DNA from 3 places in the Paenibacillus sp. FSL P2-0121 genome. Region 3 is predicted to be linked to each of the others. Evidence: riboswitches for the same ligand, from Rfam matches in the RefSeq annotation. Region 3 holds a riboswitch; each other region holds the start of a gene.

Region 1 (5,861 bases), 490 kb from region 3:
TCCGCTTGGGCGGTCATCTGCTCCCGTACAGCTCTAAGCTGTGCTTTCAATGCAGGAACACTTTTTTGCAGAATAATGCTTATTTGAGAAAGAGGCAGCTTTAAGCCGTACCACAATACCTTCACAAGCTGTTCCTCCCAAGGTAATGCCTTAGCCGATAGAAGCGAGCGCCGGGCAAAAGAATCAGCACACTGGCGAATACAAGTGCGGTAAGCGTGGATAGAGAATAACTGAGGATCGAATTCATCCTGACGATATATTTTATGAAGCTCTGTGAAGGTGCGTATAGTAACCTTGTCCGCCTCATTAGATTGTTCTAACAACATGGAACTAAGTACGTAGACTTCATTAGTATACTTTTGGACACACTCTGCAAATTTAGTACTGTAGGTGGACTCGGGAGGTAAGGGGTCAGGCATGGTGAAACACGATCCTTTCAGAATGAGAGATTTGCTTGAATCTATAATATAGAAAAGTAAGAGATTGATTTATTGATGAGATCAGCGGTGTCTGGTTCCGGGCAACTGTGTTTCTGCTGGGAGGTACTGGATAAAGCTTTGGAAGGTTTGTAGTAGAGCCGTTCACTTCTGGAATTGCTCCCCCCTGCTGCAACACTGTACAGACGCCCTTGCTGAATATGCCCTGCCAAGGATTTACCCTGGAGCTTGGCCTTTAAATCCTGCAAAGCACCCTGAACTAGCTCAAGCTTAACCTGCTCCCAATCTGAACCTTCGCGGCGGACCTTATCCAGCGCTTCCTCAAGACGGCAATGACAGATAGCCCGTAAAAAAGAACTCCATTTAATGAGATCGAAATTTTTGGTGTTGGCAGAGATCAGACAAGCCCCCCAGCTGCAACCTCCCTTACAGGTGAGTTTTAGAATACCATAACGGCAGCCTTCAGCCCCTTCCATTCCATAGTGGATAGGCTCGGGTTCATCCAATACAAATACTTCAATGCGGGATAGTCTGCGCTGGTCCATAGTAGGGTTCCTCCTTAGATTTCCAAAAGCTTTAAGTCTACATGATGAGTGACACTAGCCTTTTCTACACAAGCGAGCATTTCCATTTTATTCTCACAGACTGCGGTATGCTCTAGCCATAGTCGGAACTTCTCTTTCCGTATAACAGATAGATGTAAGGGAAAGGTGCTGCGGGATCTCAAGACATACCAACCGGCGCTTACATCTTTCCAAGGCTCCTTGAAGGCTGTAAACCACGGGAGTTTTTGGTGTGATGACCAATCCTGCTGCTGCTGTTGTTCTCGAATTTTTTTATATATCTCATATACAATCTTAGAGTCTAAACAGTCTTTACAAGAAGAAGGTGTGCTGAACTGGCGAAGGGCTTGGATCTGGTTCTGGCCAAATGCATAGCCTACAATGTACCTGTGATTATGTTCTTCGAACCACAAGGCCCCGAAACAAACGTAATTTAGACTTATCGGCTCAAGCAGCCCTTGATGTATCCCTAAATAATAGTGCTTCAAAACATTCACCCCATCCAGCGTGCTATCACCTAATAAGCTCAGGTAACGCAAAAACCGCAGCAAGAGGAGGACCTCTGCTGCGGTTTTGGATTACAGGCAGATATACCTGGGCCAAAGCGTGGCGGATCAAGGGTCTCTCTCTTTACGCTTACGAGGTTAGCTGTCGGATTCGGACGGTGAGAGTCGCCCTACCTATTGAGACTTATGCAGTCTCCTTTGGATTCACCCCAAGTAGGCCAGGTGGCCTGATGGTTCCCCCGTTCCCTGCGAATGCAGGAACTCAGCGTTGATTGTTTTTCATGAATTAGATTCAACCCGAATCATACTCTTTTCAAGATTTTCTGTAAAAAACGGAAAATGTTCTTTTAGAGCAATTTTAACCATATCCTGCCGACTACGACTGAAAAACGAGGTAAATAGGTATTTATGGCGTGTTATCGCGCCTCTTTCTCGCTCAGCCTCAGCTTCTTGCGTTTCTACCTATAATGGGAATTTGCAGTATTTTCGCTCTAAAAAGGTGAATAAAATCACATGGGTTATAGATAGCGATTAAACGCTCCAAACTCGAGTAAACAAGAGATATAGAGAGATTAGATATCAAGTAAGCGCTATCTAATGGGAAAATAGTTTTTAATTTGCATTATTTTGGCATCATTCAGGTTTTACAAGTCTTCGTGCATAAGAGTATGATTACTCCTGTTTCAACGACAATCGAATATTTGATCCGCTTAATTTCCGGTAAGGAAAGCGGGGGAACCAACAATCGGCAGCCGATGTGAGAGTCGGAAGCCGATTATGGGGTGAATCCTGTAGAGGGTGTGAGTGAGCTCGCATCTATACAGGTAGGGCGACTCTCACCGCCCGAATCCGACAGCTAACCTCGTAAGCGTATGGAGAGAGGATGAGTGCAATGTGACCGCTAGCGAGCCACAGAGGAGATCCTTTGTGGCTTTTTGCTGTGCTCTTAGAAGCAAAGCATTTATGGAGGCCTCCCCTAAGAGGTCGCTAAATTCATCATTAGCGGTATTTGTAAGGCAGCGTCTAATGACGTGACACAACCGAGCTTTAGGTTGTGCCCGAAAATGACGATAGGTCAACATCCTTTCGGAGATTTTCGTTGCCTCCTTGTTGTAAATGAGCAGGAGGAGAAAAAAAGATGACGGATCAGAATGAATATGTGCTTGTATGTGCGCCTACAAAGGCGGGAGAACATTTCATTAAACTTCTGAAGTTCAGGGGTATTAAGATGGCGGGATTAACCAACAATGTGGCTGAGAAAGCTTTACTTGAGGAGCTCGGGATTGAGCAGGTTATTCTAGTGGATACCCGCCATCAGAGCACTTGGTTTCGCCCATCGTTCCCGGTAGGCAGGGTATATCTGTTTGAGAGCAGCTTTCCGCTTTGCTGCCGCTATATTCAGATGTGCCGTACCTGGACGACACAGCCGATTTTTGTGATTACAAGTTCAATAAATCCTAGATTGGTCTATAAAAGACTTGGTGCGAGCTATGTAATCTATTCCCATAGTGGTGATGCTGATTTTCTAATCGATAGATCACCTCATCAAGGATAATGGAAGGAGTGCGGAAGATATGATGGATCTGTATATGGTGGCTTCGTTAGCTGTAATTTACGGGTTATTTTATGGCTTTATGCGCTGGTGCGCAGGTGTAGTTGAGGATACGGGGAGGGATAAGCTGTGATTCTAGTAATCGCTGTTACCCTACTGTTGTTTATATATCTGGTTTACGCGTTGATTCATCCTGAGAAATTTTAAGGAGGGGCATTCATGGGCATTTTGCAAATAGTCGTCGTAATTGTAATTCTCATCTTGCTGGTCAAGCCGATGGGAACGTATTTATATCATGTATTTTCTAACGAACCGAATCGTACGGATCGCTGGTTTGCAGGCACAGAGAAAGGTATTTATAAGCTGATCGGCCTGAAAAAACGGGACGGAATGTCCTGGAAGAAGTATGCACTCAGCTTTGTTTTAACTAATATCGTACTGGTTGCTTTCAGTTATATTTTTCTAAGATTACAGCGGGGATTGCCGCTGAACCCGAATGGAATTGCCGATATGGAACAGACGCTTTCATTCAATACGGTGATCAGCTTTATGACCAATACGAACCTGCAGCATTATAGCGGGGAGACGGGACTATCGTATTTTTCACAAATGGCAGTCATCACGATGATGATGTTCACGTCTGCAGCGAGCGGATTTTCTGTTGCGGTTGCTTTTGTCAGAGGGATTACAGGACAGAAATCAGTCGGGAACTTTTTCGAGGACTTCGTAAAAGCACATATTCGTGTATTCATTCCATTAGCTCTGCTAGTTTCATTGGTGCTGGTAGGATTGCATGTGCCACAAACGCTCAAGCCATCGCTTGAGGTCACTACACTCGAAGGGCAGACGCAACAAATCGCTATCGGTCCAGTCGCTTCTTTGGAATCAATTAAACACTTAGGTACGAATGGTGGCGGCTTCTTCGGAGCCAATTCAGCGCATCCTTTTGAGAACCCTAATCCACTTACGAACGTTCTGGAGATTCTCTCTATGTGGATGCTGCCAGCCTCTCTGCCATATATGTACGGATTGTTCGCTAAGAACAAACGTCAGGGCTGGGTGATTTTCACAGCAATGATGACCTTGTTCGTACTACTGCTGGGATTGAATTATTATGCGGAAACCAAAGGCAATCCAGCTATCAATGCGCTGGGGATCGAGTCTTCGCAAGGCAGCATGGAAGGTAAAGAGGTGCGTTTTGGTATCCCGCAATCTTCGCTGTTCACTTCGGTAACAACGGCAGCTACGACAGGTAGTGTTAACAATATGCATGATACGCTGACACCGCTGGGTGGCATTACCCCTCTGGCCCTAATGATGCTCAACAACGTCTTCGGGGGAAAAGGTGTCGGACTAATCAATATGCTGATGTATGCCATCATGGGTGTCTTCTTATGTGGACTAATGGTTGGCAGAACACCAGAGTTTCTCGGGCGAAAGATAGAAGCCAAGGAGATGAAGCTAATTGCGATTGCTATCCTTGTGCATCCGTTCATTATCCTTGTACCAACAGCAGGTGCGTTCTTAACGGACTTGGGCAACGGTGCCATCACGAATCCCGGATTCCATGGACTTAGCCAAGTGTTATATGAATATGTCTCTTCTGCCGCGAACAATGGTTCAGGATTTGAAGGGCTTGCGGACAACACCACCTTTTGGAATGTTACAACCGGGATCGTAATGCTGCTTGGCCGTTATGTCTCTATAATCGCGATGCTGGCAGTTGCAGGCTCACTGATCCAGAAGAAGCCAGTTCCTGAGACGATTGGCACATTCCGCACAGACAATGGTCTGTTCACCGGAATTCTGATTGGTACCGTTGTAATTATCGGGGCTCTGACGTTTCTGCCAGTCATTGTGCTCGGCCCGATTGCAGAATATTTGACCTTACGGTAGGAAGAGGGAGAACAAGATGAGTACTGTAAAAAGAAAAAAGCTGCTGACGGGACCCATACTCCTAAGCGCTGTAAAGGATAGCTTTATTAAGCTTAACCCGGTGACGTTAATTAAAAATCCGGTCATGTTCGTAGTCGAAATCGGTACGATTATTGTATTGCTTATGGTACTGGCCCCCGGATATTTTAATGCAGAGAAATCGGTAGGCTTCAATATCACAGTGTTGTTCATTCTGCTATTCACAGTGCTGTTTGCCAACTTCGCTGAAGCGCTGGCTGAAGGCCGCGGGAAAGCCCAGGCGGATTCACTCAAGAAAACGAAACAGGATATCACAGCTAACAAACTCGTTGGAGGGTCTGTGAAGACCGTTTCTTCTTCCGAGCTTCGTAAAGGAGATATTGTCATCGTCAGTCAGGGAGAACTTATCCCTGGCGATGGTGAAGTAATTGAAGGGCTGGCCTCCGTAGATGAATCTGCAATTACAGGTGAATCTGCACCTGTTATTAAGGAAGCCGGCGGAGATTTTGGCTCAGTCACAGGCGGCACCCGGGTAGTCAGTGATGAGATTAAAGTCAAAATTACCAGTGATCCCGGTGAGTCATTCCTGGATCGGATGATCTCCCTCGTTGAAGGGGCGAAACGTCAAAAGACACCCAATGAAATTGCACTAAATACACTCTTGATCAGTCTGACGTTGATTTTCCTGATTGTAGTAGTGACCTTGCGGCCAATTGCGACTTATCTGGGCGTTGATCTAGATATTCCTGTTATGATCGCCTTGCTGGTCTGTCTGATCCCGACCACAATCGGGGGACTGCTCTCCGCTATCGGGATAGCAGGGATGGACCGCGTCACACAGTTTAATGTCCTTGCTATGTCAGGGAAGGCCGTTGAAGCTGCCGGCGAC
Region 2 (5,861 bases), 2.6 Mb from region 3:
CTGCATACATCATCGTCCTGCCCCCACTCCACTCTCTGCTATTTCAGCTAAACGAGGCCGAACTGATGATTCAAGCTGCCGATTCAAGCTCTATAACGCGTACAACCCAGGACTATACCCTTCTCATATTTACTGGAGGGAACGGACAATTGAACCTCGATGATCAAAGCGTGATACTAAGTACGGATAAATGTTATCTACTATCTCCTGGAATCTCCTATAGTACGAACAACCAGGAGCTGACGTTGTATTATTACCTCATCACCTTTACAGCAATTTATACAACCAAGCTTCCTAAACGATATTCTGGAGAGCTGCTTTCCGGCAGACGGGAGTTAATTGTGCACCCGTTCACCAAGGTAATCCGACTAGTCGAAGACCTGCTCATGAACAGGAATAACACCGATGATGTACAACAATTCAAGCGACAATTAAAATTCCAAGAATTGCTGCTGCTACTTTTTGAGCATAATTACCCTTCCAAACACCTGCCAAGTCCTACGGAATCCGTAGAAAAGACCATAACATTCATTCAGGAGCATTATACAGAGAGTATCACCGTGAAGCAGTTAGCTGAACTGGCGGGAATATCAATCTGGCAATATACACCGATCTTTCAGCAGCTTACGGGTAAAAAGCCGCTTGAATACCTGACGGATCTGCGCATTAATCATTCCAAACGATTCCTGCAGGAATCGACTGAACCACTGCGGGAAATCGCCAGACTGGTCGGCTTCTCGGACGAATACTATTTCAGCCGCCGCTTTCGGCAAAAAACCGGAGTTACACCCGGACAATATGCACATCAGCAAGGTCGTAAGCTTACCGTCAAGGATTGGACGGGTCATGAGGTGGAGATTCCAGAGCGAGCGAAACGTATTGTCTATCATGGCGAAACACTTGGCGACCTTCTCGCGTTAGGCGTAAAGCCTATCGGTGGAGATGAAGCGTTCGCCCGGAACAGCGTCTATAAACATCGGCTTAAGAAGCTCGCCAACGTCGGGTTTCCACTGGACCCGCAGTTGACCGCTTCCCTAAACCCAGATTTGATCATTTTGGCAAATAGTGATGAAAGAGCCTACAGAGCAGTTTCTGGTATCGCTCCGACACTCACCTTTGATTCATTTGCATCTCTCGACAAACGAATGCGGACACTAGGCAGTTGGCTAGGTAAACAGCGCGAAGCCGAAGCATGGCTGGAGTCATTCACAATCAAAAACGCTGCCATGTGGCAGCAGCTTTACACGACAACCCTCCAAGTTGGAGAAACCGCCTCTGCTTTGGTCTATGATCATGGAGATCATCTGTATGCTATGGGAATGTCCGGATTCTCCACTGCGCTTTATGCCCCATGTGGATTACAACCGACTGAAGAGATCCAGGCCATATTGGACGAAGAGTTAGGGTTCGCCGAAGTTGATCCAACACGACTGCCTGCCTACGCCGGAGATCATATCTTCATGTTCATTCCGGAACGCAAAGACTCGCGAGCTGCGATGGAACGATTACTAGACAGTTCACTTTGGAACAATCTCCCGGCAGTACGTCAGGGACATGTTTATCTGCTCGACGGAAGCAAATGGAACTCTAGTGATGCGTTAACCCGGGAGAAGCTGCTAACGCTGTTGCCTAAACTACTCGGCGGAAGTAGCGCTAGCAATTGAAAGTGAATCTAGGATTCTCTTTTGACTTTTCAAAACTTGATAGGGTATACTTTATCTACGCTTAATTTCCAACTTTTACAGTTGAAAAGCGGGGGAACCAGTTAATTGGGGCGAATCATTGAGCATTAGAATGTAGGGTACCATCTTACCCGAGTCCGTCAGCTAACCTCGTCAGCAGTGGATGGGTCTGCTTTTCATGTTATTTACATAACCAGAGACCCTTGCTAAGGGTCTCTTTTGGTGCTTTTTTGGACCCTGCTGGCAGTAGATTGGCCTTTGACACTAAGGCTCCCTCATTTCTCACACTACGAGACAAAGGAGAGATGTACGTGCAAAAGGTAAAGTACTTCACGGATATTAACAAAATAGCTATGTTGTCTGAGCTGGAAAAAGAGAATCTGAAAGAAATTACGGACAAATTTGTTTTTCGTGTAAATGACTACTATCTGTCTTTGATTAACTGGGATGATCCAAATGATCCCATCCGTAAGCTGGTTATTCCTAACGAAGGTGAACTGCTGGAGTATGGGCGCTGGGACGCCTCCGATGAGGACACGAATTATGTGGTACCTGGTTGTCAGCACAAGTATAGAACAACTGCACTGCTGATTGTATCCGAGGTCTGCGGGGCTTATTGCCGCTACTGTTTCCGTAAGCGTCTGTTCCGAAATGACGTGAAAGAGGCGATGGCTGATGTCTCTCCGGGTTTGGAGTATATCGCAAATAATCCGGAGATTAACAACGTACTTCTTACGGGCGGGGACAGTTTAATTCTCTCCACACCGAAGCTAAGATCCATTATTGAAAATCTAAGAAGCATTGAGCATGTTAAGATCATTAGACTGGGTTCCAAAATTCCCGTATTTAATCCGATGCGGATCTCTGAAGACGAAGAACTGCTGGAGCTGATTCGTACTTACTCTACCGAAGACAAACGAATCTATGTTATGGCGCATATCAATCATCCTCGTGAAATTACACCTGAAGCCAAAAAAGCATTTAAAGCTCTCCACAACGCAGGGGCAATTGTCGTAAATCAGACCCCCATCCTCAAAGGCATCAACGATGATCCCGTTATTTTAGGGGAACTACTGGACCGGCTTTCATGGGCTGGCGTTACACCCTACTACTTCTTTGTGAACCGGCCCGTAGCCGGAAACCGGGATTTCGTATTACCGCTCGAGCAAGTCTATCAAATTGTAGAAGAAGCCAAAGCCAGAACCTCAGGACTTGGCAAAAGAGTACGCTTATCCATGAGCCACACCTCAGGAAAAATAGAAATTCTCGCCATTGATAACGGAAAAGCCTATCTCAAATACCATCAATCCAGAGATCAGGAATACGGAAAATTTATGATTCTAGATTGTCCAAAGGACGCCGAATGGTTCGATGACCTGCCTGGGAATGAGCAATATTGGACCCCACCTGTGAAAAAAAACGATGCTATTATTTCTGTTAATGATTTATCAGGCGAGCCTGCGGATTTAATCTGTAAATAGATTTAATCGACTCTGTCATAGGATATTTCTTCATCGCCAACAACAAAACTCCTCCCTCCCAAAATTAGCCCGAAAAAATCTATGATATAATCACGCTGTAACACGAAATGGACTAATGGGTGGGAATGCACACATGAAATTGGAACGATTGATTTCTATGATCTACAAGCTATTGAACCACGAAGTTTTATCTGCCTCCAAGCTGGCTGAAGAGTTTCAGGTTTCCCAGCGAACAATCTATAGGGATATCGATGTGATTTGTGCCGCTGGCATCCCGGTCGTATCGTATCAGGGTACTAAAGGTGGATATGGCATAATGGACGGATATAAAATGGATAAAAGCCTGCTCCGTTCGTATGATGTCACTTCTCTGATTACTGTACTTAACAGTCTTTCTTCCGTTTTTGAAGATGAGCATACGCAAGGAACCATTGAACGGCTGCAAACGATTGGAACGGAGCCACAGACCTCTAGTCTCGCGGTGGATCTTGAAACCCGGCGTACGGATCCTGACGCACTTCCTCTTTTACGTGCGGCTATATCGGAACGAAATGTTGTCCGTTTTGATTACATCAGTGTAAAAAATGAACGTACAACCCGTGAAATGGAACCAGTAAAGCTTCATTTTAAATATAGCAACTGGTACATCTATGGTTATTGCCGGACACGGCAGGACTATCGGGAGTTCCGACTTTCCCGGATGCTGAATTTGTTCCTGACGCAGGATACCTTTCATTCGCAACATGAGGTACCCAAAGAGGCCGGCTGTTCAAACAGGGCAGATCAGGTGGAGGAAATAGTGATCCGGGTAGGCCCTGAGGCTCTGGCAGAAGCTTTGGATCAGTTTCATCAAGTCGACAAGGAATTTCATTCCGATAAAAGCATGACGATGCGAATTCCTGTGTATAAGCCATTGGAAGCACATTGGCTTTGGTCCATTCTGCTGAGTTTTGGCAGCGGCGCCGAAGTCCTCGAACCCCCTGCATTGCGAGGTATTTTAAAAGAGCAGCTTCAAAACACACTCAAACTTTATGAAGAAGTATGACAGTCTGATGTCATACTTCTTCTTTTATATTAACTACAGTAACAAAAACAAATCCATGACCATTCAAAAGGAGAATGTACGAATGACAAATTATACAGTAGAAATGTTTAAATACCACACTTGGGCAAACCAAACTATCCTGGGAAGAATCAAGGAACTCCCGCCTTCTGTGCTAAGTCAAGAAGTGAACAGCTCATTTCCCACCATCGCTCATGCCCTTAGCCATATCTATGCGGTTGATACGATGTGGTATCTTGTATTAACAGGCACTGCCATGCCAGAGGCTTTTCAACAAAGTATCCCGCTAAATTTGAGCATTCTAGATTCTGTGGATGAATACGTAAATATCTTTGCCCAGCTATCAGAACAATACAAAGCATGGTTACACAACCAATCCGATTTGGAGCAAACCATTCTGCTTGACAATCCATTCGCCGGAATCCGCCAAACACGCCTATCAGAAATTGTGTTGCAAGTCGCCAATCACGGGACTTATCATAGAGGCAATGTATCTACTATGTTACGGCAGTTAGGCCATGCTTCCACCATGAATGACTATGCTCTTTTTTGGTATCAGGTTCCTGCGGAAGCTATTTAATCTCGGATGGGCAAGACGCTCCACTCCATACCTAGAAAGGAAATTGTATTTTAATTATGGAGATTGAAAATCTAATTACAGTGAAAACGAGAGAAGATTTAAGAGTTTGGCTGCAGGAGAATTGTAAGACTGAACAATCTTGTTGGGTACTCGTTAGTATGACGCCAAACTCAGAAACGTTGCTATATTTGGACGTAGTTGAGGAATGTTTGTGTTTTGGATGGATCGATGGAGTGAAAAAGAAAATTTCGGAAACGGAGCTGGCGCAAAGACTCTCTCCCCGAAGCAACAAAAGCTCTTGGACTGAATTGAATAAAGAGCGTGTCCGCCGCCTCGAAAAGCTGGGGTTAATGAGTGCTGAAGGAAAACGGATACTTCCTGATATGAACCCTGATTCTTTTATAGTAGATAAGATTATAGAGCAACGGCTAAAAGAGGACAGGCAAGTATATGAGAATTTCACGGCCTTTCCAGCCCTTTATAAAAGAGTTCGGATCGACACGATCCAAAGCAATAAACATCAGCCAGATTTATTTAAGAGTAAATTAGACAAATTCATAGCAAACACTAAAGAAAATAAAATGTACGGGCAATGGCATGATAATGGACGTCTGCTAGATTATTAAGCTGCGCTAGATGCACGATCTCCTGCTGAGGCTTTCGGACCCCAATGACGCTATTTACTAATTTATCGCCTTTTCAGCAATCCATCGGACCCCAGTGCAGCTATTCCTTAGAAACTGGCTCTTATAAGGCGTTTTTTTGGCCAATAGGAGCTATGCGGTCCGATAATACTCCAAATGGCGGATTTTCTTGCATATAAGGTCTGCTGAGTCCGATACCGCTGAAGTATGATCATTCGCTGGCTCTACTGCTACTGCTATTGATATTGATACTGCTGCTACTGACACCATGATCTCCTACTGAGGCTTTCGGACTCCAATGAAGCTATTTACTAATTTATCGCCTTTTCAGCAATCCATCGGACCCCAGTGCAGCTATTCCTTAGAAACTGGCTCTTATAAGGCGTTTTTTTGGCCAATAGGAGCTATGCG
Region 3 (5,861 bases):
ATTAAATCGAAAATATCGCCTTTATCCTGGCACATCCCTTGGACCTCAGAAGCTAAGGGATGTTTTGTTTAACGCCTAAGTCATGTAAAGGGAACTGCGCACTTTACTGCAATTTTTTGTAAGGGAGGAAACGAATTGTTATTTACGGAAGAGGAACTGCGTGAGGAGATCACCAAGCTGGAGGGGTGGAAGCTGGATAATAATGTTATGGTGCGAAAATATATGTTCAGCCAATATATGAAGGGCATTGCGTTCGTTGATGAAGTAGCCACGATTTCAGAAGCCTTCGATCATCATCCACATATTACGATTGATTATAAAACAGTTACCCTGCGACTTGAATCTAATGAAGAAGATGGGATTACGGCTCTAGATCTTCGAGCGGCGCATGAATTTAATGAAGCCTTTGAAAAAAATCATTAGTTTAGCCAAAATCATAAAATAAACGCCCGTGCATAGATAGTCACCTATCTCATACACGGGCGTTTTTAGTTGCTTGATGGGTTACTTTTTCTCTGAGAGCCAGAGTGCGACGTTGGCGATCTCTTCAGGGGCTAGCTTCTCCTTAAAGGAAGGCATTTGACCACGTCCTTTGGTGACGATGCTGTAGATTTCCTCAGCGTCATGCTGGCCGCCTTCATTCTGAAGACTTGGTCCAACTCCACCTTGAAGCTGATCGCCGTGACAGGTGATACAGCTGGCTTTCACGGTTGCTTCTGCCTTTGCTGCGTCCAGTTGAACTACCGGCATCGTGGGCTTATTTTCTTCCGCTACCTCTTCTTTACCCGGAAGTGTAAACATGAGTACTACCGCAAAGGCACAGGCGGCAAAAAACAAACCGCTCATGATCCATTTCTGCATCCCAATTCGTCCCTTCTATGTAAGCTGCTCCCTACATTATAGCTTATGGTGAAGCGTTATCATAGGGTTTGTGACAAAAAAATGAACGTGAATACAATCATTCTTATGAAATATATGGTATTTAATATCATTTGTCATAGACCATGCAATAAAAAGGTTTGTCTCCTGTAGGTGTGCGGCGTTCATACGTATCTGTAATCGTAAATCCACATTTTTGATAAGTTCGGATGGCGCGTTGGTTCCAGGTCAGGACTTCCAGATCTATCTCACGATCAGGATAACGATTCAAGGCTGTCTGGACGATTGCATCTACGAATAGTTTGCCTAAACCATGGCCGCATAGATCGGGGCGCATCCCAACTCCTAAACGAACGACTCCTTCCATCGGGAACAACTGTGCGAATCCGCACAAAACCTCTTGTTCATTTAATATGGAGATATATTGTTCCTCCCGGAGCTGCGGATCACCAAACTCGATGCCAAGAGCCTGCATCTGCTCCCACGGCATCCAGCCATAAATATTATATGGAGGCGTATAGCTCCACTTACAAATAGCTTTTCCGTGAATTGCCTCCATAGGAACTACATGAAAAGTTACCGACGGATTTATCATAAAGTCAACGATCTCCTTTCACGAGGACATTGCTATATTACTAATTATATACAAAATGGGGGAGGTTCGACTCAGAAACTTTATATGAGAGGAATGTTTTACAAATTATGAGAGGGGTAAATAAGTAATAAGACAAAAAAACAAGCTCTCCTCCAAGAGTTACCTTGGAAAAGAGCCTATGTACGTTACTTATTGAACATCATCATTGTCTTCCGATTCAGCAGCAACCGATTGGTAAGCGTCTGTGCTCATAATGCGCTTAGCACCAACGTAGCGTTTCACGTAGTAGCTATCACTCAGAGAGCTAATCGTAACACCGCGTGAGGTAGAAGCGTGTGCGAACTTACCTTCACCGACATAAATGCCGACATGGGAGACACCTTTGCCACTTGTATTGAAGAATACAAGATCTCCGGCTCTTATATCATCACGGGAGATTGCTGTGCCCATTTGATATTGGGAACCTGATTGGTGTGGAAGGTTAATGCCAATCTTATCAAACACATACATTGTAAATCCGGAGCAATCAAATCCGTTAGTGGATATACCGCCGGATACGTATTTAGTACCGATGGCCTTGTCAATCACTTTATCCATTTTGGAATCTGCGAAAGCGCTTCCTGCTCCGATGGTGAGGATGATGGAAAAGCTTAGTACTGCTGCTGCTAACTTCTTCTTCAAAAGTGTATACCCCTTCCAAATGCCTACGAGGTTAGCTTAAGGGTTCGGTTGAAGGTCCCCTATGACCCCTCTATATAATGGAGGTCAATTCACCCAAAGTTGGTTCCCCCGTTTTCCTAATAGTTAGGAAACTCGGCTCATACTGTTGATTAGGATTAGCTTGTAATCAATACATGACAAAACCTTTGTAAATAACAACTTAATGATTACAAAAATGTTACTAAAATCTCACTGCGCTAATTGTAACAAACAGAAAGCCGCTTGGCAATCGTTTTTAACATATTAATGCAGAAAAATTGGCATTTTTACGGTAGAAAGGCATATGTAAGCGTTAATAATGACCTAATTTTTAATATAATTGCAATTTTTATCAAATAAACGTGTTTCAATTGGGCTCTATTAGTGTAAAAATATATTATGGAAAAAAGAAAAACCCGAATTTGATTACGGGAATAATCAGATTCAGGTTCATACAGTTGTAATTATGAGGTTATAGTTGTGAGGAAGGTTTCAATCGAAGGCTACAGCTTGATAAGCTGAAGTACTCATTACTCTTTTAGCGCCAACATAACGATTGGCCCAGTAGGCCTGACTGAGTGAAGTGATGGTCACTCCACGCGAAGAGGACGATTGTGCGAATTTTCCGTTTCCAACATAAATGCCGACATGGGATACTCCATTGCCAAGTGTGTTAAAGAACACTAGATCACCAGAACGCAGATTGCTTTTGGATACAGCAGTTCCAACGCTATATTGAGCTTTTGATGTACGAGGTAAAGTAAGACCCACATTCTTGAATACATATTTTGTAAATCCAGAGCAATCAAATCCGGCAGTGCTTGTACCTCCGGTTTTATAGGCAACTCCAATAGTCTTTGAGATTACAGTGTCCATCTTAGAGTCGGCAAAGGCGCTTCCTCCACCAATAGATAATGCCATTACAAGTCCTAGCGCCGCAGCGACGCATTTTTTTCTTAAATTATGTCTTTTCAAAAGATGTACTCCTTCCAAGGCCTGCGAGGTTAGCTTAAGGGTTCGGTAGAAGATTCCCTATGATCCCTGTAAAGCGAGATCAATTCACCCAAAATATGGTTCCCCCACTTCCCGGTGCAAAGGAATTAGGCGTGTTAAGCACCAAGAGAATGACGTTTCGACAGTTACACTTACGATAAATACATTTAGTTATGTAGGAATCGTTTCAATTGATTACAAAATTGTTACTAATAGCACAGGACTTATTGTAACAGAGCTTTTATGATTTTGCAAATACTCTTAAGTTATCCGTAATGAGAAAAAGTCCCAGCTCCTGAATACAGGAATTGGGACCTTTTTATTATGTCAAATAAGGTTAATTTATTGTGGAAATGCTTTGCTACACCATAGATGATATTGTGCAGAGATTCCCCACATTTTTAAGAGCGTAGAAGGTAGTGGTGAGATTTGCCGTATTATAAGTGCCGGCAGGCCGGGACAGAACAGACCCGTCAGTCCGCACACTAGCAGTAAGAGCAAGCCTCCCGCACCAAGTACAATGGAAACACCTATAGCAGGAATCAGTGACCGCAAGCAGATGAACAGTGAGGAGAACATTCCTGTACCGCCGGTGTAACCAAACTGCATATATAGAAGAAACAGGCGCACGATAAAAATATATATAAGCCATGCCAATACGTATGGTACTAAATGAAGTAACAAAGTGTAGTTAAACAAAGAGGATAAGAACAGCCCGTACATTTTTGGAGCAAGCCAGTAAAGCGGCAGCAGGGTCAGCACCCATTCGATTAGGCTAAAGACTAAGACAGGTAGTCCATAGATCTTCATGCCGGGGAAAAAGAACAGCCCGCGCTCGCCCTTTCGCTCCTGGTGCAGCTCATGCAGCAATCCTGCCCTTATGAAAGGAGAAAGCAGAAGTCGCAAGACAACAAGTCCTAGAAGCATCCATAACCAAGTGCGTATCGCAGGGTCAGTATTCAAGCTGAACTGTCCCTCGATATAATACAACAGTCTGCCCATACCGCTGCCGCCGGCGTCTTTATCTGGATAGCGCAGTAGAATTGGAATAATAGCAGATCGGATGAAACCATACATAAAGTAGCCCCAGAGCAGTCGGTAGATGAAGAGCAGAATTAAAATATAAAATTGCTCCTTCATGCTTTGCCAGCCGCGGGTTATCGATGTTCTCACAATCATTCACCTCACCAGACAAGAGTTCCGAGCACGGTTTCAAGTAGTTTAGTTACACTTAACGTCCAGCGAGAGAGCGTCTTGGGCTCTATTTCCGCCAGCCTAAAGTTGTTTAAATGTTTGCTCTCCAATAAGATGGAATGCTCAGGGTCAATCTCAGCAGAGAGAAGAGGCTTATCGCTTAACAATTGAAACGTAGTCTCTGCTCCTTCACCGTTCCAGACCCGCTGCACCGAAGAGCTGTCGGCGAATGTGAATTTCACGGGAACATCAACGTAATGGCTCCCTTTATTTGAAATCTTCACTAATGATTCGTAGCTTTGAGCATCGCCGCTGTTATTTTTTTTAAAAGTAATCGTATCTACTGAGAAGTCAGGCGCACCATCACCATAAATGTAATCATCGAAATAGGCCTGCCATGATTTTTTGGTTACCTTCTCAACGACTTTCTGAAAATCTGACGTAGCGGGATGCTGGAAACGGAACTTACGAGCGTAGGAGGACATGATGTTGTTCATTGCTTTGGTACCTATCTGGCGTTCGATATCTTTAAGTACAAGCTTGCCGCGGATATAAACATTTCGGCTATAGGAATCCGCCCCTGCATATTTCCACGTTTCCAGATTTAACGGCTCAGGTATAGTCACCAGGCTGGCCTGTAAAGGCAAATTAGACTTGATACCGTATTCTTGTTCCATAAGTCTGTCTTCGGCATAGGAAGTAAAGCTTTCATCCAGCCAAGCCTCTTCGAATTCATTACTGGCTACCATACCGTAGAAGTATTGATGGCCGATCTCATGAATGACGGTTCTTTCAAGTGAGGTATCTGGAGAAGAATCTGCGGCCCCAAAGGCTGTAATAAGTGTAGGATATTCCATTCCTCCAGCGCCGTTTCCCTCCTTAGGTGGGACGATAATAGACAGCGTAGAGTAGGGATAAGGGCCATACCATTTGCTGAAGTAGGTCAGGGCAGCCTTGGCAGCTTGAAGGTAACGCTCTTGTAAGTCTTTGTGCAGTGGGTCGAGATACACCTTAATTCGTACTCCAGGCACTTCCGGCGTAGAGAAAGCCTCCTCTGCTACTGTAAAATCAGGGGATGCAGCCCAAGCGAAGTCGTGGACATCATCGGCGTAGAACTGATATATTTTTTGATCTTGTTTGAGCTTGGCATTTTTTACAGGAAATCCGGTCGCAGCCACCGTATAGTTGGAAGGAACGGCAATCGTTACATTAAAGATGCCAAAATCACTGTAAAACTCAGAGGTCCCGTGATACTGATGCAGGTCCCAGCCTTCTTCTTTAACTCCGCGTGTGCCCTTAGGCTCGTATACACTAAGCTTAGGGAACCATTGCCCAGCCATAACGAAGTTACCTGAAGCACCCATGCGAGCAAAGATTTTGGGCAGCTGGACTTCATACTGAAGCTTAAGTGTTACACTTTCCCCACCATTAACAGGCTGAGGAAGATGTACCTTTAGAAGCGTCTTATCGTTGATATTGCCGTCATCAGGTTGAACATATT

The links. A riboswitch is a leader RNA that binds a small molecule or an ion and turns the genes downstream of it on or off. The one in region 3 is predicted to bind cyclic di-AMP.
Region 1: linked by a shared signal. The riboswitch ahead of MKY54_RS02670 (hypothetical protein) and the one ahead of MKY54_RS00545 (C40 family peptidase) in region 3 are both predicted to bind cyclic di-AMP.
Region 2: linked by a shared signal. The riboswitch ahead of MKY54_RS11620 (KamA family radical SAM protein) and the one ahead of MKY54_RS00545 (C40 family peptidase) in region 3 are both predicted to bind cyclic di-AMP.

The regions. Positions count from the first base shown of each region.
Region 1 covers NZ_CP150245.1:602,141-608,001, forward strand. The annotation lists gene MKY54_RS02660 (hypothetical protein) at 1-326, opposite strand, end outside; gene MKY54_RS02665 (hypothetical protein) at 461-982, opposite strand; gene MKY54_RS02670 (hypothetical protein) at 997-1,551, opposite strand; cyclic di-AMP (ydaO/yuaA leader) riboswitch at 1,620-1,784, opposite strand; cyclic di-AMP (ydaO/yuaA leader) riboswitch at 2,204-2,393, shown strand; gene MKY54_RS02675 (hypothetical protein) at 2,645-3,061, shown strand; gene kdpA (potassium-transporting ATPase subunit KdpA) at 3,278-4,954, shown strand; gene kdpB (potassium-transporting ATPase subunit KdpB) at 4,971-5,861, shown strand, end outside.
Region 2 covers NZ_CP150245.1:2,667,674-2,673,534, reverse strand. The annotation lists gene MKY54_RS11625 (AraC family transcriptional regulator) at 66-1,664, shown strand; cyclic di-AMP (ydaO/yuaA leader) riboswitch at 1,713-1,854, shown strand; gene MKY54_RS11620 (KamA family radical SAM protein) at 1,994-3,163, shown strand; gene MKY54_RS11615 (YafY family protein) at 3,297-4,208, shown strand; gene MKY54_RS11610 (DinB family protein) at 4,291-4,806, shown strand; gene MKY54_RS11605 (YdeI/OmpD-associated family protein) at 4,863-5,432, shown strand; gene MKY54_RS11600 (hypothetical protein) at 5,826-5,861, opposite strand, start outside.
Region 3 covers NZ_CP150245.1:111,633-117,493, forward strand. The annotation lists gene MKY54_RS00525 (4a-hydroxytetrahydrobiopterin dehydratase) at 136-423, shown strand; gene MKY54_RS00530 (cytochrome c) at 505-861, opposite strand; gene MKY54_RS00535 (GNAT family N-acetyltransferase) at 989-1,474, opposite strand; gene MKY54_RS00540 (C40 family peptidase) at 1,664-2,116, opposite strand; cyclic di-AMP (ydaO/yuaA leader) riboswitch at 2,161-2,303, opposite strand; gene MKY54_RS00545 (C40 family peptidase) at 2,666-3,094, opposite strand; cyclic di-AMP (ydaO/yuaA leader) riboswitch at 3,152-3,290, opposite strand; gene MKY54_RS00550 (hypothetical protein) at 3,509-4,339, opposite strand; gene MKY54_RS00555 (M1 family metallopeptidase) at 4,351-5,861, opposite strand, start outside.